Regions from separate parts of the Paenibacillus sp. FSL R5-0378 genome, predicted to be linked through region 2. Evidence: a T-box and tRNA genes for the amino acid it is inferred to sense, from the RefSeq annotation. Region 2 holds a T-box; the other holds one or more tRNA genes.
What was found. A T-box is a leader RNA that pairs with one kind of tRNA and senses whether it is charged. The one in region 2 lies ahead of trpS (tryptophan--tRNA ligase), so its partner is inferred to be a tRNA-Trp.
Positions count from the first base shown of each region.

Region 1 (14,690 bases), 5.6 Mb from region 2:
CAGGGTGAAGGTGCGGTAACACGCACTGGAGGCCCGAACCCACGAATGTTGAAAAATTCGGGGATGAGGTGGGGGTAGCGGAGAAATTCCAATCGAACTCGGAGATAGCTGGTTCTCCCCGAAATAGCTTTAGGGCTAGCCTCGGTGAATAGAGTCGTGGAGGTAGAGCACTGATTGGGTGCGGGGCCCGCAAGGGTTACCAAGCTCAGTCAAACTCCGAATGCCATTGACTTGTAACCGGGAGTCAGACAGTGAGTGCTAAGATCCATTGTCAAAAGGGAAACAGCCCAGACCATCAGCTAAGGTCCCCAAGTGTGTGTTAAGTGGGAAAGGATGTGGAGTTGCACAGACAACCAGGATGTTGGCTTAGAAGCAGCCACCATTGAAAGAGTGCGTAATAGCTCACTGGTCGAGTGACTCTGCGCCGAAAATGTAACGGGGCTAAACACACCACCGAAGCTATGGCTTGATGCGTATGCATCAGGGGTAGGGGAGCGTTGTATACAGCGTTGAAGGTATACCGTAAGGAGTGCTGGAGCGTATACAAGTGAGAATGCCGGTATGAGTAACGAAAAGATCAGTGAGAATCTGATCCGCCGAAAGCCCAAGGTTTCCTGAGGAAGGCTCGTCCGCTCAGGGTAAGTCGGGACCTAAGGTGAGGCCGACAGGCGTAATCGAAGGACAACAGGTTGAAATTCCTGTACCACCGTAAACCGTTATGAGTGATGGGGTGACGCAGGAGGGTAGTGACGCGAGCTGATGGATGCTCGTCCAAGCAGTGAGGCTGGTGTGTAGGCAAATCCGCACACTTTAAGGCTGGGCTGTGACGGGGAGGGAAAATTACAGTACCGAAGGTCATGATCTCACACTGCCAAGAAAAGCCTCTAACCAGGTGAAGGTGCCCGTACCGCAAACCGACACAGGTAGGCGAGAAGAGAATTCTAAGGCGCGCGGAAGAACTCTCGTTAAGGAACTCGGCAAAATGACCCCGTAACTTCGGGAGAAGGGGTGCCCCGGTAGTGTGAATAGCACGAGGGGGCCGCAGTGAAAAGGCCCAAGCGACTGTTTAGCAAAAACACAGGTCTGTGCGAAGCCGCAAGGCGAAGTATACGGGCTGACGCCTGCCCGGTGCTGGAAGGTTAAGGGGAGCGGTTAGGGGTTTACCCCGAAGCTGTGAACCGAAGCCCCAGTAAACGGCGGCCGTAACTATAACGGTCCTAAGGTAGCGAAATTCCTTGTCAGGTAAATTCTGACCCGCACGAATGGCGTAACGACTTGGGCGCTGTCTCAACGAGAGATCCGGTGAAATTTTAATACCTGTGAAGATGCAGGTTACCCGCGACAAGACGGAAAGACCCCATGGAGCTTTACTGCAGCTTGATATTGGATTTGGGTACGATCTGTACAGGATAGGTGGGAGCCTTTGAAACCTGAGCGCCAGCTTGGGTGGAGGCGCCGTTGGGATACCACCCTGATCGTATCTAGGTTCTAACCTGGTACCGTGATCCGGTATGGGGACAGTGTCAGGTGGGCAGTTTGACTGGGGCGGTCGCCTCCTAAAGAGTAACGGAGGCGCCCCAAGGTTCCCTCAGAATGGTTGGAAATCATTCGAAGAGTGCAAAGGCAGAAGGGAGCTTGACTGCGAGACCTACAAGTCGAGCAGGGACGAAAGTCGGGCTTAGTGATCCGGTGGTACCGCATGGAAGGGCCATCGCTCAACGGATAAAAGCTACCCTGGGGATAACAGGCTTATCTCCCCCAAGAGTCCACATCGACGGGGAGGTTTGGCACCTCGATGTCGGCTCATCGCATCCTGGGGCTGAAGTAGGTCCCAAGGGTTGGGCTGTTCGCCCATTAAAGCGGTACGCGAGCTGGGTTCAGAACGTCGTGAGACAGTTCGGTCCCTATCTGTCGTGGGCGTAGGAAATTTGAGAGGAGCTGTCCTTAGTACGAGAGGACCGGGATGGACGTACCGCTGGTGCACCAGTTGTTCCGCCAGGAGCATGGCTGGGTAGCTACGTACGGACGGGATAAGCGCTGAAAGCATCTAAGCGTGAAGCCCCCCTCAAGATGAGATTTCCCAGTATGTAAGACCCCTTGTAGACGACGAGGTAGATAGGTTGGAGGTGGAAGTGCAGCAATGCATGGAGCTGACCAATACTAATCGGTCGAGGGCTTATCCAAAAAATATAAAATGTAGATTCGTTTCGTATCTAGTTTTCAGGTGATCAAACACTTGAATTAAATATTGTTCCCTGATAGCTCAGTTGGTAGAGCACTCGACTGTTAATCGAGTTGTCACAGGTTCGAGTCCTGTTCGGGGAGCCATTATGGAGAGGTGTCCGAGTTGGCCGAAGGAGCACGATTGGAAATCGTGTAGGCGCCAAAAGCGTCTCGAGGGTTCGAATCCCTCTCTCTCCGCCATTATAGTTTGGCCCGTTGGTCAAGGGGTTAAGACACCTCCCTTTCACGGAGGTAACATGGGTTCGAATCCCATACGGGTCACCACTTTAATTATTAGCTTCAGGGATGAGAATCCAAAAGAAAAAATGCTTGCCTTTTTAGTGGTTTATCTGCTAAGATATTAAAAGTGTTTCTTATGGAGGCTTAGCTCAGCTGGGAGAGCATCTGCCTTACAAGCAGAGGGTCGGGGGTTCGATCCCCTCAGCCTCCACCATGTATACTTTAAAGAAAATAAATATTTTTTAATGACGCGGGGTGGAGCAGTCCGGTAGCTCGTCGGGCTCATAACCCGAAGGTCGCAGGTTCAAATCCTGCCCCCGCAATTTATCTCCTTATTTATGGAGATACATAATTGGCCGTGGAACCGTGGTGTAGAGGCCTAACATGCCTGCCTGTCACGCAGGAGATCGCGGGTTCGAATCCCGTCGGTTCCGCCATTTATTTTCTTGAGAGTTTAGTTTGTTGCAATAATACTCTTGATAGAAACAAAATTAGGCTCGGTAGCTCAGTCGGTAGAGCAGAGGACTGAAAATCCTCGTGTCGGCGGTTCGATTCCGTCCCGAGCCACCATGAATTTAATAATAAGCATAAAAGCCGGTGTAGCTCAATTGGTAGAGCAACTGACTTGTAATCAGTAGGTTGGGGGTTCAAGTCCTCTCGCCGGCACCATATGGAGGCTTAGCGAAGTGGCCAAACGCAGCAGACTGTAAATCTGTTCTCGTACGAGTTCGGTGGTTCGAATCCATCAGCCTCCACCAGTTTTATTATAGGGGCATAGTTTAAAGGTAGAACAGCGGTCTCCAAAACCGTTAGTGTGGGTTCAATTCCTGCTGCCCCTGCCATTCGAAATACAGCTTCATATCTTTTATTATGGCGGTCGTGGCGAAGGGGTTAACGCACCGGATTGTGGCTCCGGCATTCGTGGGTTCAAGTCCCATCGATCGCCCCATAACTTATAATGACAATCTTGTTGGGGATTAGCCAAGCGGTAAGGCAACGGACTTTGACTCCGTCATGCATAGGTTCGAATCCTATATCCCCAGCCAGTTTAAGCGGACGTGGCTCAGCGGTAGAGCATCGCCTTGCCAAGGCGAGGGTCGCGGGTTCGATTCCCGTCGTCCGCTCCATTTGATTTCGGCGCCATAGCCAAGTGGTAAGGCACAGCTCTGCAAAAGCTTTATCCCCAGTTCGAATCTGGGTGGCGCCTCCATTAACTTCATATGCGCCCTTAGCTCAGCTGGATAGAGCGTTTGACTACGAATCAAAAGGTCAGGAGTTCGAATCTCTTAGGGCGCGCCATTTTTTTTAACTGAATATGCCGGTGTGGCGGAATTGGCAGACGCGCGCGACTCAAAATCGTGAGGGAAACCGTGGGGGTTCGAGTCCCTTCACCGGCATCATAGAGAAAAGCCTTGGAAAATATCCAAGGCTTTTTCTTGTATAGACTAACATTGTACACCGAGCCATCGTTCGTCGTTCGTTAATCCCTCATCCTGCTGTACACTTGCACTTCTCCTTCCAATCAGCCACCTGATGACATCCCGCTGAAAGACGGCCATTATAATTCGTATTGCGTTTATTTGTATGACTGTATGGTATTTAAAGATCCTCTGATCAATCCGTTCGTTCTACCATTACTCCCTTTGAACGTTTTCCCCATCCTTGTTTAAAGCTGATAAACCATTCCAGCCAGCTTTAACCGGGTTAAACAGGCTCTATGTTTCTTTAGCTAAGTGCTAAATCCCTTGCTCAGAGCCTCCAACGACTCCCTATCCCAAGCATTGTATAAGTAAACTGCTCATTGAAGTTCCAGAGCGTGTTGATCATGCCCTATAAACGGGCAATTGGAGCTGCCAGTGGAGGATGTGGCTGCCGCGTTACATGCAGAAAAAGCTTGCTTCGTCTAAGGTCCGAGCCTTCCCCCGACTTAGGTCTAGGATTAAAAACCGTCTTGGGTCCGTTTTGGAAAACCCGGATTGAACCTAAAATAGAGTCATAAGGTTGATACAAACGAAAGGCGGTGACAATGCATGAGAACAAATAAAACTTCTGGTTGGGCGATCGTATTGATCGCAATCGGGGCACTGATGCTCCTGGGAGTATTCGCTCCATTATTCGGCAGGCTGATCGGATTGATCTTCCCGATCCTGATGATCGTGCTCGGCTATTATGGAATTCGCAGAGGTAAGGTGGTCATCGGTACGATTATCCTCGCATTCGGTGTCATGGGACTTCTGGCGAAGCTGTCCTGGATCATCGGACCGCTGCTGGGAATTGCCCTGGTAGTGTTCGGGATTATGCTGCTGAAAGGTAAGAAGTCGTCGAAGTGGATGTAACGGTAACAAAGAATTACCTTCAATAAATACAATCAAACGAATAGGCGATCACAGCTTATAAGGAGGGAGCAAAAACAGATGAGCGTATTTCGCAGGGTACGGGATATCACCGTAGCGACATTAAATGAACGTTTGGAACAAAGTCAGGACCCGGTACGGTTGATCGATCAGTTTTTGGCATCAACGCGTGACGATATTATGGAAGCCGAGAAGCTCGTTCAGCAGTACTCCGCTCACGTGAGACAGCTGAAGCAGCAAGTGGATCAGGCATCCAACATGAAGGAAAAGCGTGAGGAGCAGGCGCTGCTGGCTCTGAAGGCCGGCGAGGATCATCTAGCCAAGCTCGCACTGCAGGAAAAAATCATCTATGAAGAAAAGCTCGAGCAATACGGAGGACTGCTGGATACAACCCGCCAGTCGCTCACCGAGCTGGAAAATCAACTGAACGACCTGAAATTGGAGTACCAAACCGTGTACAGCAAACGTCAATACTACGCGGCACGGATGGAAACCCTCAGACTTCAGCAGCGGATGAATCAGCGCATGGAAGGTTTTGGCGGACAGGATGTTCCCAAGATGTTCAACCGTCTGGAAGACCGCATTTCCGATTGGGAATTTGAAGCACGCAGTCTGCGCGATCTGCGCCGCGGCGGTCAGGAACTGTTCGAGCAAGCCAGCGGAACGGTATCCAGCGTGCTGGAAAGGGAGCTGGCCCGCCTGAAGGAAAAGCTGAACAACAGCGGAAAGGAGTAACGTCATGAGCAAGCTATACCGATCGACCCGCGATAAAATGGTCACCGGTTTGTGCGGCGGTCTGTCCGATACCTTTGGCATCGATTCCACGCTGCTGCGGATCCTGTTTTTGATCAGTATCCCATTTACCGGCGGGACCACGCTGTTCATCTACTTTATCGCGGCTTTGGTCATCCCTAAAGAACCTACGACACCTTTTAATCCATATGGACCGGGACCGGGGGCAGCTGGGGGCGGATACTACGGCAATAGTATGGGGTCCGGCAGCTACTACGGCAACGGTCAGCAAGGCAACGACGCTTATGGTGCCCAATCTTTTGACCCTAGAGCCAAATACAACGGTTCGCCTTACGGCGGAGGCAGACCGGGCGGATACAGCTCGTCCGCATCCGACCTGGACGCCATGATGGAAGATATCGAGAAGAAAGCCATGAAGAAAGAGCTTGAGGAATTGAAAAAAAAATTATCTAAGTACGAGAAGGGAGAAGTGTAAAACATGGGAGTATTTAAAAGAATTAAGGATATGACGAAAGCATCGGTGAACGAGGTATTGGATAAAGTTGAAGATCCGGTAATTATGCTGAACCAGTATCTGCGCGATATGGAGGCAGAAATCCATGACGCGGAAGTTACAGTAGCGAAGCAAATGGCCAATGAACGCCGCATGAAGCAGCGCGTGGAAGAAGCCGTGAAGATGGCCGGCCAACGTGAGGCACAAGCTGAACTGGCACTTCGTAACGGCCAGGAAGAAGTAGCGCGCAAGCTGCTCGAGGAAAAGATTTATTTTGACCAAAAACTGTCCGAGTACCAAGAACTGCACGCTCAATCCGAGGCACAAGCTAAAGAACTGGTACAGCAACTCCATGACATGAAAGACGAGTTCTACAAAATGCGCAACAAGCGCAATGAGCTCGTAGCCCGTGCGCAAATGGCGAAAGCCAAAAAGCAAATGTCTCAAATCAGCAGCCTGCATACGATCGAAAGCGGCAGCGCGTCCCTTGGATTCCACCGCATGGAAGAAAAGATCATGCAAATGGAAGCTGAAGCCGATGTGATGCGTGCCCCTTACCGTCCGGAAACAACATCCGCTTTCACCAGCCCGGTCGATGCGGAGAAGCAGCTGAAGGTGGAAGAACAGCTCAGCGCGCTGAAAAGCAAGCTGAACCCGCCGGCTGCCGCTCCTTCCAAATCGAATAAAGAATAAGTATTCAATTCTGCGGACAATATGATATGCTAGGAAGAATGGAATAAGGGCGCGAGACCTCATTCACATCTTCCTGGATCCCGGTGAAGCCATAAGGAGTGTGCCCGTCACAACCCTATGGCTTTTCCGGTCTTACTTTTCCGATAAACCAAGACATCATAAGGAGGTGCGGCATGGAAAAAAGAAATCGCTTCATTGCGCTGATTCTCATCGGGATCGGCCTCCTCATGCTCTTCGGCAGGTGGGTCGGCTTTTTTACCATCGTCGCCCTCTTATTCATTCTTATGGGAATTTATACGATTCGCGGCGGAAAAGTGAAGAGGGGCTACCGTCTCGTTGCGGTCGGAGCCATCCTGCTGCTGATTGATCATTTGCTGATCGTGCTGGGGATTGCGCTGATCTCCCTGGGATGGTTTTTTGTAAAGGCAAGGAAGGTACAAAACCGGGATGGGTACCTGCAGAAGCAGGGTTTTTCGGGTCATTACAATTGGGACCAGGTCCCTTGGGCTATGAGAAGCCAAAGCGTCTGGCATGTCATCAACGAAGCCGATCTGGATTTGTCGCTTGCGATCCCCGAGGAACACCGTACGGTGATGATGTTTCAAGGCATCATGGGGGATACGGACATTAAAATTCCGGAGTATTACGGGGTGGAGCTTGAAGTGTTCGTCCTGTTCGGGGCGATCGATTTCAGAGGGCACCGGGATAACGGCTTGATGAACCGTTTGAACTGGAAATCCCCTAATTATGAGACCAGCGAATACAAAGTTAAATTCCATATTTCCTACCTGGTAGGAGATGTTGATATTGATCTGTCATAGGAGGAGGGTTCCCTGATGAAAACCAGAAAACCGGCTAATATGGTCTCCCGGAGCATGGGCGAGGGGGCCCTTCTTTCTTTTGTTATGCTCCTGATCATTTTTTACGTACTTTATACATATGGTTATTTGGCCCCGTTTGATTCTTGGCAAAAAACGCTGCAGGCCGGTGCTACGCTGATCCTGGTTCCGATCGGTCTGGGAGCTATCTTCGGGTTCTATCAGAGCTATCGGGTAAAATTGAAGCTGGAACGGCTGCGGGAAACGCTGCTCTCCTGGGAAAAAGGGAACGTCGCCCGCTCCGTACCGGAGCTTGGCAGCGACGAGGTCGGGCGCCTTGGCGAGCAGCTTGGACGCATCAGCAAAAAGTGGGAGGAGCAGGTCAACTCCCTTCAGCGCTTATCCACGAATAATGCCCAGCTGGCCGAGCAGGCGCGGATATCCGCGATCGTAGAGGAGCGCCAGCGGCTGGCGCGGGAGCTGCATGATGCGGTATCCCAGCAGCTGTTTGCGATATCGATGACGGCGACGGCCGTGGGGAGGACGCTTGAGAAGGATTTTGACAAGGCCCAGCGCCAGGTGGCGCTCATCGAAGAAATGGCCGCCGTGGCCCAATCAGAAATGAGAGCGCTGCTGCTGCATCTCCGGCCGGTCTATCTGGAAGGCAAGCCGCTGGAGCAAGGCCTCGGCGAGCTGATCAAAGAGCTCAAAGTGAAGGTTCCGATGGAAATCGTGTTTGAGATGGACAAAGGCATCCACCTGGTAAAAGGAATCGAAAACCATCTGTTCCGCATCATCCAAGAGGCGATGTCTAACACGCTCCGGCATGCCAAAGCGGATAAGATGGAAATCCGGATTCACCAAAAGAAAGACATGGTCTGGGTCATGCTGCGTGACGACGGCCAGGGCTTTGAACTAAACGAGACAAAACAGGCTTCTTACGGCCTTTCCAATATGCAGGAACGCGTCAACGAAATCGGCGGATCGATCCAAATTATTACGGCGCCCGGCAAGGGAACACGTATCGAAATTACCGTGCCGATTGTATCTGAAGACAAAGCAGGGAGTGAGGATCTTGGAAATGGAAACACCCATGATTAAAGTGCTGCTCGTCGATGACCACGAGATGGTGCGGATCGGTCTGGCGGCCGTGCTGGGGACTGAGGACGGCATCGAAGTCGTCGGCGAGGCAGGCAGCGGGGAGGAAGGCATCCGCCTTGCCCGGGAATACAAACCCGACGTCGTCCTGATGGACCTGGTGATGGAGGGCATGGACGGGATTGAGGCGACGCGGCAGCTGCTGAAGCTGTACCCGGACTGCAAGGTGATCGTGCTGACAAGCTATTTGGACGACGAGAAAATGTACCCGGTTATCGAGGCTGGCGCATTCAGCTACCTGCTGAAGACGTCGCGCGCAAGCGAAATCGCCGACGCCATCCGCGCCGCGGCGCGCGGCCAATCGGTCTTGGAATCGCAGGTCGCCTCCAAGATGATGAACCGGTTCCGCCATCCGGAGGTGGAGGCCCCGGCGCACAAGGAGCTGACCGACCGCGAAATGGATGTGCTCCGCCTATTGGCGCAGGGCAAGTCCAACCAGGAAATCGCCGATGACCTCATCATTGGAATCAAAACGGTCAAGTTCCATGTGACGAACATCCTGGCGAAACTGGGCGTAGACGACCGCACGCAGGCGGCGATCTACGCTTACAAAAACGGTCTGGCGGAATAGTTAGGTTGAATCCAAAGCAAATCAGTCCATAGCAGATGAAAAGCCCCTGAGGAGCGGATAGCTTCCAGGGGCTTTTTTAGATCATAATGTGTAAGTTTTGAAGACCGCTAAATCAAAAACAGCAGCCCGAGGGTGGCCAGACTCAGCGCCAGGCCAGCTCCAAAGCCGAATCCATAGCCATACGGATAATAAGGATAGAAGGCGCGGACGTTGGCTTTTTGCGGAGCTTTGGCTACAGGCCCCTTTGCGCGTTTTTTATGGCCGCCCTTTACTTTGGCGCCGTGCAGCTGGGTGCCTTCCGGCCCGTTCAGAATAATATGGCCGTCTTTGCACTCGGTCAGCTTTCCGGTATATACTCTGCCGTCATACATACAGGCAGCGACCATTTTGCCGCAGTGCTGCCGAATATTTTCCTCTGTTAATGGGTAAATAGGGATCATGGAAGTGTGCGAACCTCCCTTATCATTTTTATTAACCAGTGTATTCATGGCCTATGGACGCGGCTATGGTCATTCACCCAATTTCGCCTATCGTTCGGCTTTAGGTATAATCGCCCCGGAAACGGACATCCTTTTAGTAGATTGATAGATTTCCTGGTGAAGGGATGTATGAGGGATGATGGCAGTCCGGAGATGGGCAGGTTTAGGTTTGGCGGTATGCATAGCGGCTTTGGTATGGATGGGGTATTTGTGGTACAGCGCGAATCAGACGTCGGCGCCGTCCCATCAGGATCCGGAAGAATTGCGCACCCTCTTGAAGCTGGGAAATGAAGTGGTAGACGTGCCGCAGCGTCTGGTTGTGAAGTGGCAGGGAGACTGGGAAGCCAACGGAAATCAAGATGCGTACGAGGCGGCTGAGGGGCTGTCCCAATCGCTGAATCTGCCGGGAGTACAGCAGCTGACGGAAGGCGGTCATTTGACGTACCGGGTCGTGGATACGAAAAATGGCGTTAACGTGCGGTTTAACTGGCAGGAGATTTCAGAGGATCGCAGTTATATTATTATTCAACTGGAGGCGGCTGGTGATGAGCAGCTGAGCGCCTTGACTGAACTCCAGTCGGAATACGGACAGGCATTGCACGAAAACGGCATCGATGCTGAATGGAATGCTTCTTTGCAGGGAACGGTTAAAGGGGAGCATACTGCCGGTTCGACCATGAAAGCGGTAGAGGATGGCATTTTCAGAAATATGGCGGCGACAAAAGCGGAATCCTACGAGGATGCGACTACGGTCAGCAACGCTTACGAGGTGCCTTCATTGCGGTCCGGCATTCAAAGCGGAGGGAAGGTTCTGAACATGCAGGTGGCGGTTCATGAGGATCAATCGACCGGCAGCAGCCGGGTGACGATCGGGCTTCCGGTCATTACGATTGAGTATTAGACCTGCCTGGCACGCGGAAAGAAATTTTTGATTTACCACGAAGTTAAACGGATAGCATCATGCTGATGAATGTGCTAAAATGACATCAATCATTTTATGCCACCAAATTATGGTGTAAAATCGGGATTTTGAAGAGACCAAAATACGACATAGAAAGAATGAGGAGCCATGACTGAAAATCAAAATCTTGAAGCACTCAAAACACCTGGTGCTGTATTTTTTATTTTCGGGGCAACCGGGGATTTGGCCAAACGCAAACTGTTTCCTGCCATTTATAGTTTGTACCGTGAAGGTAAATTAGCCGAGGATTTTGCGGTCATCGGCGTCGCGCGGCGTCCGCGTACCCAGGAGGAGTTCCGTGAGGACATCTTCCAGTCGATTCAGGAATTTTGCCGTTACAAGGCGGAGGACAACGACAATTGGAAGACGTTTGCGCAGCATTTTGAATATAAGTCCCTCGATATCAACAACGTCGACGGATTCCGTGAATTAAACGAACAGACGGTGAAGCTGGAGAAGCAGTTCGGCATTCCGGGCAACCGCCTGTTCTACCTGGCCCTGGCGCCGGAGCTGTTCGGCAGCGTATCGTTTAACCTGCAAAAGGGCGGCATGCTGGATGCCGAAGGCTGGAACCGCCTCGTCATCGAGAAGCCGTTCGGCTACGATCTGAAATCGGCTGAAGAGCTGAACGAACAGATTCGCCAGGTCTTTAAGGAAGAAGAGATTTACCGGATCGACCACTACCTGGGCAAGGAAATGGTGCAGAATATCGAAGTCATCCGATTCGCCAACGCGTTTTTCGAGCCGCTGTGGAACAACAAGCATATTGCCAACGTGCAGATTACGCTGAGCGAAACCGTCGGTGTTGAAGAGCGCGGAGGGTACTACGACCATGCCGGCGCACTCCGGGATATGGGACAAAACCATATGCTGCAGATGCTGACGATGATCGCGATGGAGCCGCCGAGCCGCCTGCTGCCGGAGGACATCCGTGACGAGAAGGTGAAGGTGCTCCGTTCGCTCCGGCCTTACGAGACAGCGGAAGAAGTGAAGAAGAATGTCATCCGCGGCCAGTACATCAAGGGCTCTGCCCGTGGTAAGGACCTGCCAGCCTATCGTGAGGAGGACAAGGTCGACCCGAATTCCAATACGGAAACGTATTTTGCGGCACGGCTGTTCGTGGATAATTTCCGCTGGGCGGGCGTACCATTCTATATCCGGACAGGCAAACGCCTCCCGGTCAAAACGACGGAAATCGTCGTGGAATTCAAGAGCATGCCGAACAACGTGTATTTGGGTAAAAAATACAAGCTCGAACCGAACCTGCTGGTTATCCGGGTGAACCCGATGGAAGGCATCTACGTAAAGATCAACGCGAAGAAGCCGGGCTCCGAAAATGAAATCGAGCCGCTCGCGATGGACTTCTGCCAGAGCTGCATGGTCGGCATCAACTCGCCTGAAGCGTATGAGCGTCTGCTGCATGATGCAGCCCGCGGCGAATCGACGTATTTCACCCGCTGGGATGAAGTGGCGTCGGCCTGGTCCTTCGTCGATAAAATCGCCGAAGCCTGGGCGCAAAATCAGGGTGATATCTCTTATTATCCTGCCGGGTCCTGGGGACCGAAGGAAACGGACGAACTGCTGAAAGCGGACGGCTTCCACTGGTGGCCGGTGAACGGCCAGGAAGAGGACAACGTCGTGTGGCAGATTGGCAAATAAAACCGTTGTGCCGGTGCTTGCCTTATGTTTCACTAAAGACATAGCCTGAAATGAAATCATCCTCATGCAGCCTCTGCATGGGGGTGATTTGCGTAGAGAATGTGATACAATAATAGACATGACTTTAGTGATGAAGGGAATAGTGAAATGAGCAAAGCGATAGATGATACGCTGCAGCAGGAAGTGGAGAAGCGCCGGACGTTCGCGATTATCTCCCACCCGGACGCAGGTAAAACAACATTAACGGAGAAGCTGCTCTTGTTCGGCGGCGCGATCCGGCTGGCTGGTACGGTCAAAGCGCGCAAAGCGAGCAAGCACGCGACCAGTGACTGGATGGAAATCGAGAAGCAGCGGGGGATTTCGGTTACTTCGTCGGTGATGCAGTTCGACTATAACGGACATCGGGTCAACATTCTGGACACCCCGGGTCACCAGGACTTCAGTGAAGATACGTACCGTACGCTGACCGCTGCCGACAGCGCCGTCATGCTGATCGACGTGGCCAAAGGGGTCGAGGCGCAGACGATCAAGCTATTCCAGGTTTGCGCGAAGCGGGGCATTCCGATTTTTACGTTTATTAACAAGCTCGACCGGGAAGGCCGGAGTCCGTTCGACCTGATGGAGGAGCTGGAGCAGGTGCTTGGCATCCGCTCTGTGCCGATGAACTGGCCGATCGGTACCGGACGCGAGCTGTGCGGTGTCTACGACCGCATGAAGAATCAGGTCGAGCTGTTCCAGGGGAACGACCACTCGACCATTCAGGTACAGAAGGTGGAGGACTATAACGACCCGGTTATCCGTGAGATGGCGGGGGATTACCTGCACGATCAGCTGTGCCAGGACCTGGAGCTGCTGGACGTAGCGGGGGACCAATTTGACCTGGAAAAGGTACAAAAGGGCGAACTGACGCCGCTGTTCTTCGGCAGTGCGATCAACAACTTCGGGGTGCAGACGTTCCTGGAGAACTTCCTGCAGCTGGCCCCGCCGCCGGAGCCGCGCCGCAGCACCGCTGGGTTGATCGAGCCGACGAACGAGAAGTTCTCGGGATACATTTTCAAAATCCAGGCGAACATGAACCCGGCGCACCGGGACCGCATCGCCTTCATGCGGATCGTGTCCGGCAAGTTCCAGCGCGGCATGACCGTCAAGCATGTGCGGGTCGGCAAGGACATCAAGCTGTCGCAGCCGCAGCAGTTCCTGGCACAGGACCGCGACATCGTCGATGAGGCGTATCCTGGCGATATCGTCGGGCTGTTTGACCCGGGCATTTTCCGGATCGGCGACTCGCTGAGCCAAGGCAGCGAAATCGTCTTTGACGAGCTGCCGACGTTCTCGCCGGAGATTTTCTCCAAGGTAACGGTCAAGAACGCCCTGAAGCACAAGCAGTACCAGAAGGGCATCGACCAGCTGACGGAGGAAGGGACCATTCAGGTGTTCCATACGGTCAGCTTCGACGATACGATTCTCGGCGTTGTCGGCCAGCTGCAGTTCGAAGTATTCGAATACCGGATGAAAGGCGAGTACGGCGTGGATGTGCAGCTGCAGCGGATGCCGTACCAGTTCGCCCGCTGGATCGTGGACGACCAGATCGATCCGAGCAAATTCCGCATCAACTCGACGCTGGTGAAGGATAAGAAGGGCAACTATGTCGTGCTGTTCGAAAACGAATATGCGATGCGGACCGCGATGGAAAAAAATCCGACCGCGAAGTTTTTGGAGACGGCTCCTTAAGTCTGATGAAGCTTCTGTAATATAGGAAATACCCCTCAGCTGTTTCCCAGCGGAGGGGTATTTGTCGTTGCGGTAAAAGCACCGGCGTCTTTGTTAAGTCAATGGACCCGGCTTAATCGTCTTGAGGTGCTCATGAGCCACATGGACGAGCTCGTTCTGCTGCTTCGTGTCGATATTTTTCCACATCATCTCAAAGATCGCTCCGAGGCCAGGGAGCGCCTGCTCCGGACCGTCGACGGATCCTTCAATCATTTCACGAAGCTCGGCTTCATTGGAATCATGGACCTTATGGACAATGGCTTGGCGCAGGTCGAGAAGAATTGACATGATCGTTTTCCCTCCAGGCTAAAAAGTATGAACCCTTCACGTCAGAGCCGCCCGCTCCGTATATCGGTGCGAACGACGTCCCGCTTCCCAGGGCTCAGTCTGAATTGTAATGATATTCTTTAGTAATGTGCCCCGAGGCAGGTGGCAAAATTCAAGTTTTTCACCTGCTGTGATATAATAATCAGGATAGACTTCTTATAGTCGTGGAGGTTAACATATGGCAAAAAAGC
Region 1 is NZ_JBBPAY010000001.1:1,648,240-1,662,929, forward strand. It holds rRNA gene MKY74_RS07420 (23S ribosomal RNA) at 1-2,184, shown strand, start outside; tRNA gene MKY74_RS07425 (tRNA-Asn) at 2,253-2,328, shown strand; tRNA gene MKY74_RS07430 (tRNA-Ser) at 2,333-2,424, shown strand; tRNA gene MKY74_RS07435 (tRNA-Glu) at 2,434-2,508, shown strand; tRNA gene MKY74_RS07440 (tRNA-Val) at 2,602-2,677, shown strand; tRNA gene MKY74_RS07445 (tRNA-Met) at 2,713-2,786, shown strand; tRNA gene MKY74_RS07450 (tRNA-Asp) at 2,824-2,900, shown strand; tRNA gene MKY74_RS07455 (tRNA-Phe) at 2,958-3,033, shown strand; tRNA gene MKY74_RS07460 (tRNA-Thr) at 3,057-3,132, shown strand; tRNA gene MKY74_RS07465 (tRNA-Tyr) at 3,136-3,221, shown strand; tRNA gene MKY74_RS07470 (tRNA-Trp) at 3,232-3,305, shown strand; tRNA gene MKY74_RS07475 (tRNA-His) at 3,337-3,412, shown strand; tRNA gene MKY74_RS07480 (tRNA-Gln) at 3,435-3,509, shown strand; tRNA gene MKY74_RS07485 (tRNA-Gly) at 3,516-3,590, shown strand; tRNA gene MKY74_RS07490 (tRNA-Cys) at 3,600-3,673, shown strand; tRNA gene MKY74_RS07495 (tRNA-Arg) at 3,686-3,762, shown strand; tRNA gene MKY74_RS07500 (tRNA-Leu) at 3,781-3,860, shown strand; gene MKY74_RS07505 (LiaF transmembrane domain-containing protein) at 4,494-4,799, shown strand; gene MKY74_RS07510 (PspA/IM30 family protein) at 4,878-5,552, shown strand; gene MKY74_RS07515 (PspC domain-containing protein) at 5,557-6,045, shown strand; gene MKY74_RS07520 (PspA/IM30 family protein) at 6,049-6,756, shown strand; gene liaF (cell wall-active antibiotics response protein LiaF) at 6,930-7,577, shown strand; gene MKY74_RS07530 (sensor histidine kinase) at 7,593-8,675, shown strand; gene MKY74_RS07535 (response regulator transcription factor) at 8,656-9,303, shown strand; gene MKY74_RS07540 (hypothetical protein) at 9,411-9,743, opposite strand; gene MKY74_RS07545 (YwmB family TATA-box binding protein) at 9,919-10,683, shown strand; gene zwf (glucose-6-phosphate dehydrogenase) at 10,852-12,402, shown strand; gene MKY74_RS07555 (peptide chain release factor 3) at 12,550-14,133, shown strand; gene MKY74_RS07560 (small acid-soluble spore protein SspI) at 14,227-14,460, opposite strand; gene MKY74_RS07565 (potassium channel family protein) at 14,678-14,690, shown strand, end outside.
Region 1: it has a tRNA-Trp gene. The T-box ahead of trpS (tryptophan--tRNA ligase) is inferred to sense a tRNA for this amino acid. The anticodon was not compared.

Region 2 (14,690 bases):
CATGACCGTCACCAGGATCGCCGTACCGATCGAGCCCGAAATCGTACGCAGCGTGTTGGACATCGCCGTACCGTGGGCGTTCATGTTCCGCGGCAGCTGGTTGAGACCGGCGGTCTGAATCGGCATCATCAGCATCGACATACCGAACATCCGAATCGTGTAAATGACGATCAGATGGGTGTACGATGTTTCAACCGTCAAACGGCTGAATTCATAAGTCATGATCACCGTGATGATCAAGCCGACGACGGCCAGCCATCTTGCGCCGATTTTATCAAAGACCGCGCCGGTAATCGGCGACATGATCCCCATCAGAATCGCGCCGGGCAGCATCATGAGGCCCGATTCGAGCGGCGTGAAGCCGCGGATGTTCTGCAGGAAGATCGGCATCAGGATCATGCCCGCGTACATCGCCATCGTGATAATGACGTTAATGATCGTCGTCAGCGTAAACATATTGTATTTAAAAATCCGGAACTCGAGCATCGGAATCTTGGATACGAGCTGGCGCCATACAAAGAGGATCAGACCTACCGCACCGACAATCAGCGTGGAAATAACGGTCGCGCTTCCCCATCCGTCGGTACCCGCGTCACTGAAGCCATAGAGCAGGCCGCCGAAGCCGATGGTCGACAGAACCACCGACAGGAAATCGAATTTCGGTTTGGTCACACTCGTTACGTTCTTCAAGAAAAATACGCCGATTAACGTGGCGATGATCGCTACCGGCAGGATGATGTAGAACAGAACCCGCCAGGAGTGATGTTCAACGATGTACCCCGACAACGTCGGTCCGATAGCCGGAGCCAGGATCATGGCGATCCCCATCATGCCCATCGCAGAGCCCCGTTTTTCGATCGGGAAAATGTTCAGGAACACGACGGTCATCAGCGGCATCAGAATGCCTGCGCCAGCCGCCTGAATGACGCGGCCCGCCATAAGTATCCCAAAATTGGGTGATATCGCGCATATCAGCGTTCCCAGCGAAAACATCGTCATCGCCGAAATAAACAGCTGGCGGGTTGTAAACCGTGCGATCAAAAATGCCGATACTGGAATCAATACGCCGTTAACCAGCATGAAGCCGGTCGTAAGCCATTGGCCTGTCGTCGGCTGAATGCCCAAATCATCCATAATTTTGGGCAGGGCAATATTCATCAAGGTCTGATTCAAAAATGCCACGAATGCGCCGAGGAGCAGTGCGGCAATGATCGGCCCTTTCCGGATATGCTCCATTGATTGAGCTTGACTGCTATTCATAATTTCTTTCTCTCTCTCCCTTTTGGCTGAAAATCTGAATAATTTGCTGGTGTGTCGCTAGTAAATGGCTTCTGTCCTCCTGTTTGATCTGTAAAAGAGGCAGCAGGCAGCCCATGCTGACTTGCTCGGTCTGCTGTCTAAGTTCATCTCCCTTCTCAGTTATCCGCAGCGCGATCGACCGCCGGTCCGACTGGAGCCGTCTGCGTTCAACGAGCCCGGCCTTGACGAGCCGATGGACAACCCCGCTGGTGGCGCTGTTCCCCATAAGAATTAAATCTGCCAGCTCGGAGAGTCCGATGTCCGGATGCTCGCGGAGCGTGTGCAGGACAAGATATTGAATCCAGGTGGTCTCAAGAGCAGCGGCATGCTTCCAGAAGATTTGGTAAAACGTGAGATTGACCTGGCGAAAAGAGTACAACAGTTCGAGAATTTCTTCTTGAGGACCCAAAATCATTCTTCACCCTGTTTCTATTTCCATCTCTTAATATTTCGCATACGAATTATTTTAAAACCAACATGTTTACGTGTCAATAAAAACATAAGAATAAATTTACATATATTTTTGCATTTCATTTTCAAAAATATCCATGAAATTTACCGGAATCGCTTTCATTAGAAGAGCGGTACCCGGAGCGGCTGCAGACCAAAACTGGGCCCCCGAACCATTCCAGGCAGCCCAGCCCCTATTCAATGCTTTACTTCCTATAGGTATGATCATGCGTTTTAATATTTGTACGGCGAGCTACATAAAATTAAAGGACTGACACGACGTCGCCGGCATGGCCCGCCACCCGGAGCTTCCGCCATTCCTTGATGAGCCTTCCCTCTTCATCGATCAGGAACGTCGAACGGACGACACCCCAGAACTCGCGCCCGTACATTTTCTTCAGCTGCCATACGCCGTACAATTCGCTCACATGATGGTCCTTGTCGGACAGCAAAGGAAACGGCAGGCTGTATTTCTCGGCAAATTTGCCATGGGATTTAAGCTCGTCCGGGCTGATCCCGAGCACGACCGCGCCTTTCGCTTCAATCTGAGGAAGTGCGTCGCGGAAATCGCAGGCTTCCTGCGTGCACGCGGGCGTATTGTCCTTCGGGTAAAAATACAGCACCACCTTGCGTCCCCTAAAGCTGCTGAGGGTTATCTCCTCCCCTGTAGAAGCCGGAAGGGTAAAATCGGGAACCATGTCTCCAACTGCAAATTGTGTCATATGTATCACTTTCTCCTTTCAGAGGCCAAGCACTGCATCTATATAAATTGAACACTTTCGTTCATTTTATCTTGGTGAAATGCTTTCCAGAATGTAAAATTGATTGTATTGTCAAAAAAAATTATAATAAATGAATCCTTACTCTACAAATGTCTGAACATGTCGAAGACAAGCACTCTCCTTCAACAGGATAGCGAAAGGAAGAAAAGGAATGACTCCAAGGAAAAAAACAATATTATGGATTGTAGCCATTATCGTATTAGCCATCATCGGTTATGCGGTCTATTATTTCGCATCGATTTATAATGGCCTGCAGGGATTGCAGAAGTCCGCTGAAAACTCTCCTTTTAAATCGGTTACCCCCGTCGAAGTCAAAGTTCCCGATCCTCCCAAATGGGAAGGCACCGAACCGGTCAACATCCTGCTGATGGGCGTGGACGCCCGCGGCATCAAGGAAGGTGAGGTTCCCAGGTCTGACAGCATGATGGTCGCCTCCCTGGATCCCGTCAAGAAGCGCATCAATGTCTTTTCGATCCTCCGCGATACGTACACCGACATTCCCGAACACGGCCAAGACCGCATCAATACAGCGATTACCCATGGACCGAATACGGCAATGAAGGCGGTCGGCGATCTGCTTGGCATTCCTATCCAGTATTATGTCTATACGGACTTTCAAGGATTCATCAAGCTGGTGGACGCCGTCGGCGGCGTAGATTTTTACGTGGAGAAGGATATGTATTATCCGAGCAACGCAGACAACCATGAATACGATATCGACCTGAAAAAGGGCCAGCAGCATCTCGACGGCACAACGGCTCTGCAGTACGTCCGTTTCCGTCATGACGCAACATCGGACTTCACGCGGACGGAGCGGCAGCGGGCCTTCCTGAAGGCGGTCGCCCAAAAAATGCAGTCCACGACGTCCATCATGAAGCTGCCGAACATTTTGGAGCAGGTCAGCCCATATATAGATACGAACCTGTCCGTCAATGACATGTGGAAGCTGGCTACGGTCGGTTACCAGAGTCAAATGGCCGGCAGCGAGCAAATTCCGCCGATGAAGCTGCTGAAAGAGGAAAAGATCGGCAGTGCTTCCGTCCTGACCGTTTCCAGCGAAAGCAAGCTGAAGCAGTATATCCAGGACATTATGAACAAGCCGGAGACGGTGCCGGTATCCAGCGAAGGCAAAACAGGCACCCCAACCAATACCAATTCAACAACCTCCGGGGAGACCGGGGAGAACAGCAGTACGGGCAGCAGCAACTAGGCTGCCCGCCTGCTTTTTATTTGAGAAAGGAAGTTATCCGTCATGAATCGAACACGTTCTGAACAATTATATCAAGAAGCACTGCAGCACATCGTCGGCGGCGTCAACAGCCCCTCCCGCTCGTTTAAGGCGGTTGGCGGCGGGGCGCCCGTCTTTATGAAGCGGGCGAACGGAGCTTATTTCTGGGATGAGGACGACAACCGTTATATCGATTACCTCGCCGCTTACGGCCCGATCATTACCGGCCACGCCCACCCGCATATCACGGAAGCCATTACGCGTGCCGCTCAGAACGGCACCTTGTACGGAACGCCGACGCAGCTCGAAATCCAGCTCGCCCGGATGCTGAAGGAAGCGATCCCGTCGATGGACAAGGTCCGCTTCGTCAACTCCGGCACCGAGGCCGTCATGACGACGATCCGCGTCGCGCGTGCCTACACGAAGCGCAACAAGATCATCAAGTTCGCCGGATGCTATCACGGCCATTCGGATCTGGTGCTCGTGGCAGCCGGCTCGGGCCCTTCCACGCTCGGCATTCCGGACAGCGCCGGCATCCCGACGAGCATTGCGCACGAGGTCATTACCGTGCCTTATAATGACCTCGACGCCCTTCAGGCGGCGCTGGCCAAATGGGGTGACGACGTGGCGGCCGTCATGGTCGAGCCGATCGTCGGCAACTTCGGCATGGTTATGCCGAAGGAGGGCTTCCTCGAGGGCCTCTGCCGCATGGCCCATGACAACGGCTCCCTCGTCATCTATGACGAGGTGATCACCGCCTTCCGCTTCCACTACGGCAGCACGCAGACCTTTGCGGGCCTGCAGAACCATGACGCGATCCGGCCGGATCTGACCGCCCTCGGCAAAATCATCGGCGGCGGGCTGCCGATTGGAGCCTACGGCGGGTCCAAGGAAGTGATGGAGCAGGTCGCGCCGCTCGGCCCGGCCTACCAGGCCGGCACGATGGCGGGCAACCCGGCCTCCATCTCGGCGGGCATCGCCTGCCTTGAAGTGCTTCAAGGCGAGGGCGTCTATGAAGAGATGGACCGGCTCGCTGCGAAGCTCGCGGACGGACTGCAGGCATCGGCCGGCCGCTACGGCGTGCCGCTGACGATCAACCGTATCCGCGGCTCGCTGTCCACACATTTCTGCGACCATCCGGTGACCAACTACGACGAAGCGCAGGATACGGACGGCGAAGCTTTCGCCGCCTTCTTCCGCGCCATGCTAAACCGTAATATCAATCTCGCGCCGTCCAAATACGAGGCCTGGTTCCTGACCACGGCCCATACCGAAGCGGATATCGACGCGACGCTGGAAGCAGCAGAAGCCTCCTTCAAGGAGATCAGCAAGTAAAAGAGGATCCGGGGATTATTGGAATCCACCCCGATTATAACGGAAGACCCTGCCTGCGGCTGTTATGCCGTGGACAGGGTCTTTTTTTGTATTTATGATAAGTACCTCTAAGCTAACATCTGGCCACCATTCCGGCCGTCCGCTTCCTTACTGCTGAGGCTTGATCTCATCGAAAAATTTGGTTTGCACCAGTTTGGCCGCGTCGTCCAGCTGCTTCTTGGAGTCCGTGTCTTTCTTCGAGAACAGCTCCTGTACGACGTTGGACATTGCGCCATAGTAATCCTGGGTGCCGTACTGGGCTTCAGGCTTGCCGTCCAGCAGTCCAAACAGGTTCGGATCGTATTTGTACACGTTGTCGTACTTGTCGTAAATCGCGGCCACCTTTTTGCCGTACTCCGAATCGTCCTTGAAGTAGTTCAGCGGTGCCGGCACGAAATATTTATTGTTGGCCTTACGCTCCTGGATGTTACCTTCGAGCGCTTCCAGCCCTTTATCCGTAAAGTAGTCGAACGTGATGTAGCGGAACGCCATTTCCTGCTCATCCTTGGTGGCGTTCGGATTAATGACGAGATAGTTGCCGCCGAGAATACCGTAATGCTTGCCGCCTTTCTCGGCCGCCGGCATCGGATAAGCCAGCACGTTCTCCGGCTTCAGCCCGCCCTGGTTGAGCGCGGCGTCAATGACGTCATACGCGCCTGCGATGACCATCGCCGTCCGTCCCTGCTGGAACGCGTTCAGGGCATCGCTCCAGCCAAGAGCCCAATCCTTCGGAATGGCGTTCGCTTCCCATCTCAGCTTTTTATAGAAATCGAGCGCCTTCACGCCGGCATCCGAATTGAACACCGCCGTATACTTCCCGTTCTCCACCTTCTGAATTTCCCCGCCCGCTTCGAACAGGAAGTTCGTCCAGTTCCATCCGGCTTCATTGCCTTTCCCCATCGGTGCAATGCCGGAGATGCCCTTCTTCACATCAGCCGCGCCTTTGGCCGTGTTGTACATATCGTCCCACGTCCAGTCCAAGGGCGGCACCGGAACCTGCTTGGCGTCTAGCAGCGCTTTGTTGATCATGGTCGACGTGATATATCCGTTCTGGGTAACGCCGTAGACCTTGCCGTCCACCATGAACTGGTTTTGCAGCAGCGGATTCATTTCGTCCTTGTATTCCCACTTGTTGTACAGGTCCGAAATGTCCGCGACCCAGCCGCGTTCCACCAGCATCTGCGCTTCGGTCGCAAACGTGTTGTAGAACGTCGGGGCTTCGTTCGAAGCCATTTTGATGCCGATTTCGTTGACGCTGTACTGCCAGTCGTCCTTCACGATCGTCACGTTCGGGTACTTCTCGGTGAACCGTTTGATCTTGTCGTCTTCCTGCGCCCGCAGATCTTTTTGGTCCGGGAGCGGGTAGTGGATCTTGATCGTGATTTTCTTCTGGGTAATATCGTCCTCCGATTTCCCCGCATCCGTCGTCGCCGTCGTTCCCCCGGATCCGGATCCCTCGGACCCGGCGCCCTGATTGTCGCCGCCGGCCGTTTTGCCGCCGCCGCTGCAAGCCGCAAGCACCGAGGCCGACAGCAGGAGGCACATCAGCACCATGGAAAACTTACGCATTGAAACTCCCCTTTTCGTCAAATGGTATGGTTTACCCTCTCATCATAAGAGAGGATGGTTCATCAATCGATGTGTAATCGTATGCCCTTCATGTGCATGCCTACGATGTTGGCCGGTCAGCCTTTGACCGCCGACAAACTGACGCTCCGCATAATGAACCTCTGGAACACGAGGAACACGAAGATCGGCGGGATCATGACCATGAACAAAATCGTGAATTTGATATTGTTGTCCATGCTCCGCGCGTTGATAACGTATTTGTAGATCGCCGTGGCCAGCGTATACTTCTCCTCGCTGTGCATCACGAGCGACGGCCAGAACCAGTCGTTCCATGCCGTGGAAAAGATAAAGATGGCCAGCGTGGCGAAGATCGGCACGGACAAAGGAACGGCGATCCTGACGTAGCTTGTGAGCTCGGACGCTCCGTCGATACGGGCCGCTTCGAAGATCTCCGGATGAATGCCGTCGAAGAAATTTTTCATCAGCAGAAAATAGTAGGCGCTGGCTCCGGCCGGCAGCCAGAACGCCCAGTACGTATTGAGCAGGCCCAGCTCCTTCAAATTCACGAAGTTCGGAATGATATAGCTCGACGCCGGGATAAACAAGGTCATCAGGATGAAAAAGTAGATTCCCCTGCGGAACGGCACATTCAGCTTCGAGATGCTGAACGAGGCCAGGCCAAGCACCAGCACAGTCATCAGCAGATTGCCGACGAAGATCAAGATCGTATTCTTCAAAAACATCGGCAGGTTGATGTAGTCCCAGCCTTCCGAGAAATTGCCCCAATTCCACGTTTGCGGAAAGAAATGCGGCGGGAACGAGTTCACTTCCTGGTTCGTCTTCAGACCGTTAAACATCGTCATCAGAATCGGGTACAGCATCGTGACGATCATCACCGCGATGCCAAGCACCATGATGCCGTACACCACTTTGTTCAGCGGCTTCCTCAAATCGGAAGAAGAAAGGATTCCTCTGTCATGCTGGCTCATCTAGTAATCCTCCTTGTTCATCTTGAATTGAAGCAGTCCGAGTAGGCTGAGTACGATAAACATCAGCATGCCCAGCGCCGTCGCCGAGCCGTAATCCAGCTGGTTGAACGCGTACTTCACGATAAGCAGCGCATAAGTCAGCGTCGTGTTGTTCGGTCCCCCGTCCAGCAGGGCGAGCTGGGATTGGTAGGCTTGGGACGTCCCGATGATTTGCAGGATAAACATCAGCACGATCAGATTCCGTATGGAAGGGATCGTAATGTAGCGGATCCGGTTCCACACGCCGGCCCCATCGATCTCGGCGGCTTCATACCAGTCTCTCGGAATGCTGAGCACGCCGGCCAAATAGATCAGCATCGCCGATCCGAACTGCTGCCACGTCTCCATGAACACGATCGAGATCATGGACCAGCGCCCGTCGGAGATAAAGGACACCGGTTCCACACCGAAGCTGCTGAGCAGCCCGTTGATCGGACCGACCGGGTCATACATCCACCGCCACATGCCGTACAGTACCACGCCCGGCACGACAAACGGCAGGTAAGCGGCAATCCGGGCAAAGCCCTGAAAAAACCGCAGTTCCGAAATCGCGATCGATGCCACGATCGGCACCCAGAAGCCGATGATGACCGTTAAAAACATGTAATACAGCGTATTTTTAACGGCTGTCCACACATCGGGGTCGTGCAGCACCCTGGCGTAATTATCGAAACCGACAAAGGTGTTGCCTTTAACGAAATCAATCGTAAAGAAGCTGTACACCGCTCCTTTGATAATCGGCACCCACAAAAACAAAATGAAAATGACAATGGCCGGCAGGATGAACAGGTATCCCCAAAGATGCTTTTTCCACCTGCTCGTTCGTCTGCCCGCCGGCTCGCTCTTCGCTTCCGGCTTTAACATAGCTGTAGCGGGTTCCCCCATCTGTCTCCCTCTTTCCTCTAATGTTTCTTAAGGATCATTGTAGAAAATCGGGCTGCCCGCGCACATGTCTAGTTCTATGGAAATGATAGCTGTTCTTACTTCTTCATCTCGCTCGGGCTCACGCCGAAATACTTTTTGAATATTTTGCTGAAATGCTCCGGCGACTCGTACCCCACCCGCTCGGCGATTTCATAGCGGCGCAGGTCCGTGTTCTGAAGCAGGTGGCGGCTCTCCTCCATCCGCAGCTTGATGACGTACTCCCACAGGTTATGCCCGGTAATTTTCTTAAACAGGTAGCTCAAATAGTTCGGACTGACATGGTTCTTCTTCGCCACCTCATGAATGGTCAGCCCCTTCTGGTTGTAGTTCTCTTCGATATAGCGCCTCGTGCTCTCCACAATCCGGTTGCTCTGCGTCGACAGCTCTTCTGCAGACGGATCTTCAGCGTAGTTATGCCAATTGAAGTCCCCGTAATAAAAAACATGGTAGTCCGGGTAGTGCCGGCTCCACAGCATCGCTTTATCGGCCTGGCGGCCGAGTACGGAAAGAAAAGGAATGCCCTTCAGGATCTGGCTGATGGCGACTGTACATTCCAGCTTCAAATATTTGCGGATATGATGGTACACGCTGCGGCCGGCCATTTCGAGCTGGCTGAGCTTGTTCTCGCCGGTTTCGACATTCGCCGCCTCGCTCCACTGGATAATCGCATGGATGTCGTCATCCGGCGAGTAAAACAGAAGCGCATCCCATTCCTGATCGAGCAGCTCCTTCACAATATTGAGCGAGGCATACCGGAGAAGCCGCCGATCCCTGTCGGTATAGGGCGCACTGCCGGGGGAAAGGTCCAGCCTCATTTTCATGACGGCAAAATACGGACCCTTCAGCCCAAGCTCGCCATATTCACCGCCCGTCTCAAGATCCCTGGATTCATGGCCCGCTTCTTCGGACAGCAGCCGGTTCAGAAGCTCGTTCTTGCGGGGCTCGGGCTCCTCCATGCGAAAATCTTCTTGCGTGGCTGTCAAAAGCTCATTCACCTGCGGTATCCGTTTATCCATCTTGAGCAGCACGCTCCCGACGGAGTCCAGAAACTGCTCGCTGTTCAGCGGCTTCAGCAAATAGTCCTTGGCTCCGAGCCGGATCGCGCTTTGCGCGTACTGGAACGTTTCATGCGCTGAAATAATAATCGTCTGAACCCACGGCTTGATGATTTTCGCCTGGTGCATCAGCTCGATTCCGTTCATCTCGCCCATCTGAATGTCCGTGACGAGCAGGTCGACCTCCTCCATCCGGACGATATCGAGCGCCTCATGGCCGCTGCCCGCCGTGTAGACTTGACCGATGTCGAGGCCCGATGCGCTCAGCAGCCCGGCTAATCCCTTGCAGATGAGCGGCTCGTCGTCGACGACCAAAATATTGAACATGGATGCTCCCCCTTGTATGTAGCTTGTTTATCCCTTGTTTGTCATGAACTGCCTGCCGTTTCGGCGGGAAGCGTGATCGTGACCAGCGTCCCCCCGCCTGGGCGAACACTGTAGACAAGGCCGTACTCCTTGCCGTAATGAAGCTGTATCCGCTGATGGATGTTCCGGACCCCGTAACCGGCCGCAGGATCATCTGTTTCACTGCTTAAGTTCCGGTTGATGGCTTCGATGTCCACCGGTTTGTAGCCGTTATCGGAGATGCGGATGCGCAGAGTGCCCCTGGACGCCTCTGCTTCGATGCGGATTTCGCCGTCTTCGCCCATATTTTTAATGCCATGAATGATTCCGTTTTCGATCAAAGGCTGCAGCGTAATTTTCGGAATGCTGAACGGGTGCAGCGATTCCGCGACGTTGATGTCCACCTGGAACACATAATCGTATCGGTTCTGCTGCAGCTTGATATAAGCGGTCGCATGCTCCAGCTCCTCCCCGAGCGTAATCAGCTCCCTCCCGCGGCTCAGGCTGATTTTCATCAGTTTGGACAAGTCCTTGATCATCTCGGCCGACACGTGGTTGCCTTCCATCTTGCTTTTCCAGTAGATGCTCTCCAACGTGTTGTACAACAAATGAGGGTTGATCTGCTGGTATAACAGCGACAGCTGCGCTTCCTTTTGCTTTAAGTCCATGTCGTATTTATAATGAATCAGATCGTTCAGGCGCCGGGCCATTTCGTAAATGGTGGAGATCAGCACGCTGACCTCGTCGTTGCGCTTCCGGTGCGGCGTTTCGGGCACGGCATTCCCCGGCTCATAACGTCGGACGAAAGTGACCAGCTTCTGCAGCGGGGTCATCAAGGACCGCCAGAAATATAAAATGATGATCAGACCGGCGGCGAAATACGCGACCGAGATGATCTGGATGACATGCTTCATTTCGTCCTGCTGCTGCAAAAGCGCTTTGACCGGCACTTTGTACACCAGCTTCTGCTGGAGCACATAGTTATAATCCACAACATAGATAAAATCCTTTGTAATGACGTCCTTGACGCCCATGGGCGAATTCCCCGGCTCTACTTCGGGAGGAAGGCTGAGCACGCCCTCGGCATCCGGCTGGGTAGAGGTCAGAATGTGATTGTTCCAATCGGTAAAATACAGCTCGCCTTCCGGCAGCGACACGGTCTTCAGCGATTCGCCGATCCGCGCGTCGACGTTCGTTACCATCAGCACGCCGATCGTACCGCCCTGATCAATGTTGTTGATTGCGCGGACATAGCCGAGCGTCTTCTGGTCATACTGCCCCTTCGCTGGCGGGGATAAATGATCGGTGAGCCGCAAATAGCCGTTCCCTTTACGGGCTACCGCCTCATCAAACCATTCCGGCTTCTCGGCCTCGTTCGAAAAGAAATAAACCCCGGACTTTTTGGACTCCGGATAATAAGGGGCAAAAAAGTAATGGTTGCCGGGATCGTACACGTACAGCGAATAGTACAGCGGCTCGCGCTCATCGCTCTCCTGCGAGTACGAGCTCAGCATGCGCTCCAGCTTCTCGTAGGTTTTCACCCGCTGCAGCACCGTGTCCTTCCCCGTCGTGTCCAGCTGCTGGACCACCGAATTCTGAAATACCGTCGCCGTCACCTTGTTAACGGTTTCAATATCGCGGCTGATCAGTTTGAAATTTTGCTTGTTCAGCTCTATATAAGCATTGGTTACATGGCGTTTTAAAATCTGGCCCGCCCTGTTGTTGCCGTACCCGTTCAGAATAAACACGGGAATGACGAGAACCAGAAACAGCAGGATCATCTGCTGCCTGACGTTCATTCTCGCCAGCGGATTGCGGATCCCCCGCTTCATCAGTCATAACACCTCCGGCTTTCCTTCAATATACCAACAATAAAAATGGGGAAGTATGTGCGTTTCTACGACAATCATTCGCGATTGTAAGATATGCCCCAGTAGACAGGCCCATGGGCGATTAGTCCTAGTGTAATTTATTTTCGACGGCTTGCCAGTAAAATTTTACGGCAGCGTTATTGGCGGGCCGCGGCGGTGGAATAACGACGGGATGACAACGGAATAGCAAAAGGTTAACCACGGAATCGTGACCGAATAGCACCGGGATTGCAATGAGAGTGCAACGGGATGGGAGCGAAATAACGGCAGATGCCCTCTTTCCTTCCTCGAAAAAATGAGCTACAATAGTGCAAATCCATTTTCACGATGATGAAGAAGAGTACGCGCGAATTGCGGCCTTACAGAGAGCCGGCGGGTGGTGCAAGCCGGTGGGGGCGCGCGCGGAAGTGGGCTTCGGAGTGCCCCGTCTGAACAGGAACGCTTCCCAAAGAAGCGGACAGTAGGATGGGCGGCAGGTCCCCACCGTTAACCGGGGCAGGGTATCGAGGAAGGCATACGCAATTTTCTTTTCGTTTAGCGCCGGAATCCGTACCTGTTGAGCAGGGCTGCATCCCTAGAGGATGGCGGCCAATCAAGGTGGCACCGCGGGCTAGAGCCCCGTCCTTGGATAGATCTCCGTCTGGATATTTTTTAGCATGGAGATCCCAAGGGCGGGGCTTTTTTGGCGTTGATATAAGAACGTACGCCCTTCTGCCCGATCAACGAAAGCAAAACTGTATGACTGAAGGAGGTGATGGCCATGGATGACGGCTGGTGGTGGCGTCCCGGGAAGACCGGGCTACTAGACATGATCGCAAATGAAGTCCCGTATACAAAACAATTTCAATTCAGGAGGAATAACCATGACAATTTCAACAAACTCACAACCCAAGGACATTGTCCTCACCGGAGACCGGACGACCGGCAAGCTGCATCTGGGCCATTACGTCGGCAGCCTGAAGAACCGGGTGCAGCTTCAGCAGCAGTACGAAACCTATATCATGCTGGCGGATGTGCAGGCGCTGACCACCCATTTTCATACGCCGGAAATGCTGGCCGGAAGCGTGCGGCAGGTGGCGCTGGACTATTTGTCGGTAGGCATTGATCCCGACCAGGCGACGTTGTTCGTGCAGTCGATGATCCCCGAGATAGCCGAACTGACGGTGTTTTATTCGATGTTCGTGTCGGTCAGCTCGCTGCGCCACAACCCGACGATCAAGAGCGAAGCGGCCGAGCGCGGATACGAGGATCTGTATTACGGTTTCCTCGGCTACCCGGTCAGCCAGGCGGCGGACATCACCTTCTGCAAAGCCACCCTGGTTCCCGCGGGCGATGACCAGATTCCCCATATCGAACAGGCGCGCAAAATCGTCCGGCGCTTTAACGAGCTGTACGCCCCCGTCCTGGTGGAGCCGCAAATTATCGTGGGTGAGCGGCTGGATGGGCTCGACGGATCGAGTAAAATGAGCAAAAGCCTCGGCAACGCCATCTCCCTCGATTCCACCACGGATGAGGTCCGCAGCCGGATTCGCAAGGCCCCAACCGATCCGGCGCGCGTGCACAAAACCGATCCCGGCCATCCGGAGGTCTGCACGATTTACGGGTATCACCGGATTTTTCGCCCGGAGGACAGCGGCAATATTCATGACATGTGCACCCGGGGTACGCTCGGCTGTGCCGCCTGCAAAGCTAAAATCACCGGTGCGATCGAAGAGGTGCTGGAGCCGATCCGCGAACGCCGCGCCCGGTATGAACAGCGTCCCGGCGACATCGACGACATCCTGATGGCAGGTACCACCAAAGCCCGCGAGGCCGCGCGCCAAACGATGGGCGAAGTGCGGGAGGCTATGGGGATCAACTATTTTGCCCGGAGATAAAATAGCAATAAAAATGGGCTGCCCGGAACCATCCGGTTAGCCCATAGGAGAATATCCGTCCAAGGTGATACGGCAGAAGCCGTTTCTTGGGCGGTTTTTTTGATTGGTAATAGCGAAGCGGCACGCTTTAAAAGCTCTGGACCAGGAAGTCCCGAAATTCGCGCGCAGCTTGGGATAAATAGCGCTCCTTTTGCCATGCGATTTGGTAAGTACGCCGGCAGACCGGTTCCTCGATCCGCAGCACATGAAACGAAAATCCGATCCGATCTACCAGCGTCTCAGGGATAAAGGCGATGCCTACCCCCGCCCGGATAAAATGGCCAACGGCCGAATGCTCATCCACCTCGCACACAATATCCGGCGCAAACCCGGCCTGCCTGCAAAACTGATCCGTCATTTTCCGAAATGGATTGCTGCTCTGGATGCAAATAAAAGCCTCCCCCGCTGCCTCGCTTAACCGGATGCTGCTGCGGCCCGCAAACCGGTGTGACGAAGGCACCGCCAGCAAAATTTCTTCCGTCAAAAAGGAAATTCCCTCGATGCCCGGCTGCTCGATCGGTGGGAACGTGATGCACAGGTCCAGCTCCCCGCTCAACAGCTTATCCCGCTTCTCCTGCTCTCCCGCCTGGGAAATTTGCAGCCGGATTCCCGGATGCATCCCCAGAAAATCTCCGATCCGGTCGGAGAAGCATTTATGCGTGGTCGTCGCCAGATTCACCCTGCCCTTCTCCGCTCCCGCCAGATCTTCGAGTTCCCTTTTCCCGTCTTCCAGGGCGTTTAGCGCGGTCTCCACCCTGCGCAAATATGCCCGGCCAAAGGCGTTCAGCTGGATCTGCCGCCCCTTCCGGTCAAACAGCGGCACGCCCAGGTCCTCTTCCAGCCGTGAAA
Region 2 is NZ_JBBPAY010000001.1:7,255,249-7,269,938, forward strand. It holds gene MKY74_RS33465 (DHA2 family efflux MFS transporter permease subunit) at 1-1,260, opposite strand, end outside; gene MKY74_RS33470 (MarR family winged helix-turn-helix transcriptional regulator) at 1,253-1,708, opposite strand; gene bcp (thioredoxin-dependent thiol peroxidase) at 2,013-2,471, opposite strand; gene MKY74_RS33480 (LCP family protein) at 2,683-3,741, shown strand; gene MKY74_RS33485 (glutamate-1-semialdehyde 2,1-aminomutase) at 3,784-5,094, shown strand; gene MKY74_RS33490 (ABC transporter substrate-binding protein) at 5,242-6,702, opposite strand; gene MKY74_RS33495 (carbohydrate ABC transporter permease) at 6,819-7,691, opposite strand; gene MKY74_RS33500 (carbohydrate ABC transporter permease) at 7,692-8,594, opposite strand; gene MKY74_RS33505 (response regulator) at 8,711-10,036, opposite strand; gene MKY74_RS33510 (sensor histidine kinase) at 10,078-11,886, opposite strand; T-box leader at 12,244-12,554, shown strand; gene trpS (tryptophan--tRNA ligase) at 12,789-13,802, shown strand; gene MKY74_RS33520 (LysR family transcriptional regulator) at 13,930-14,690, opposite strand, start outside.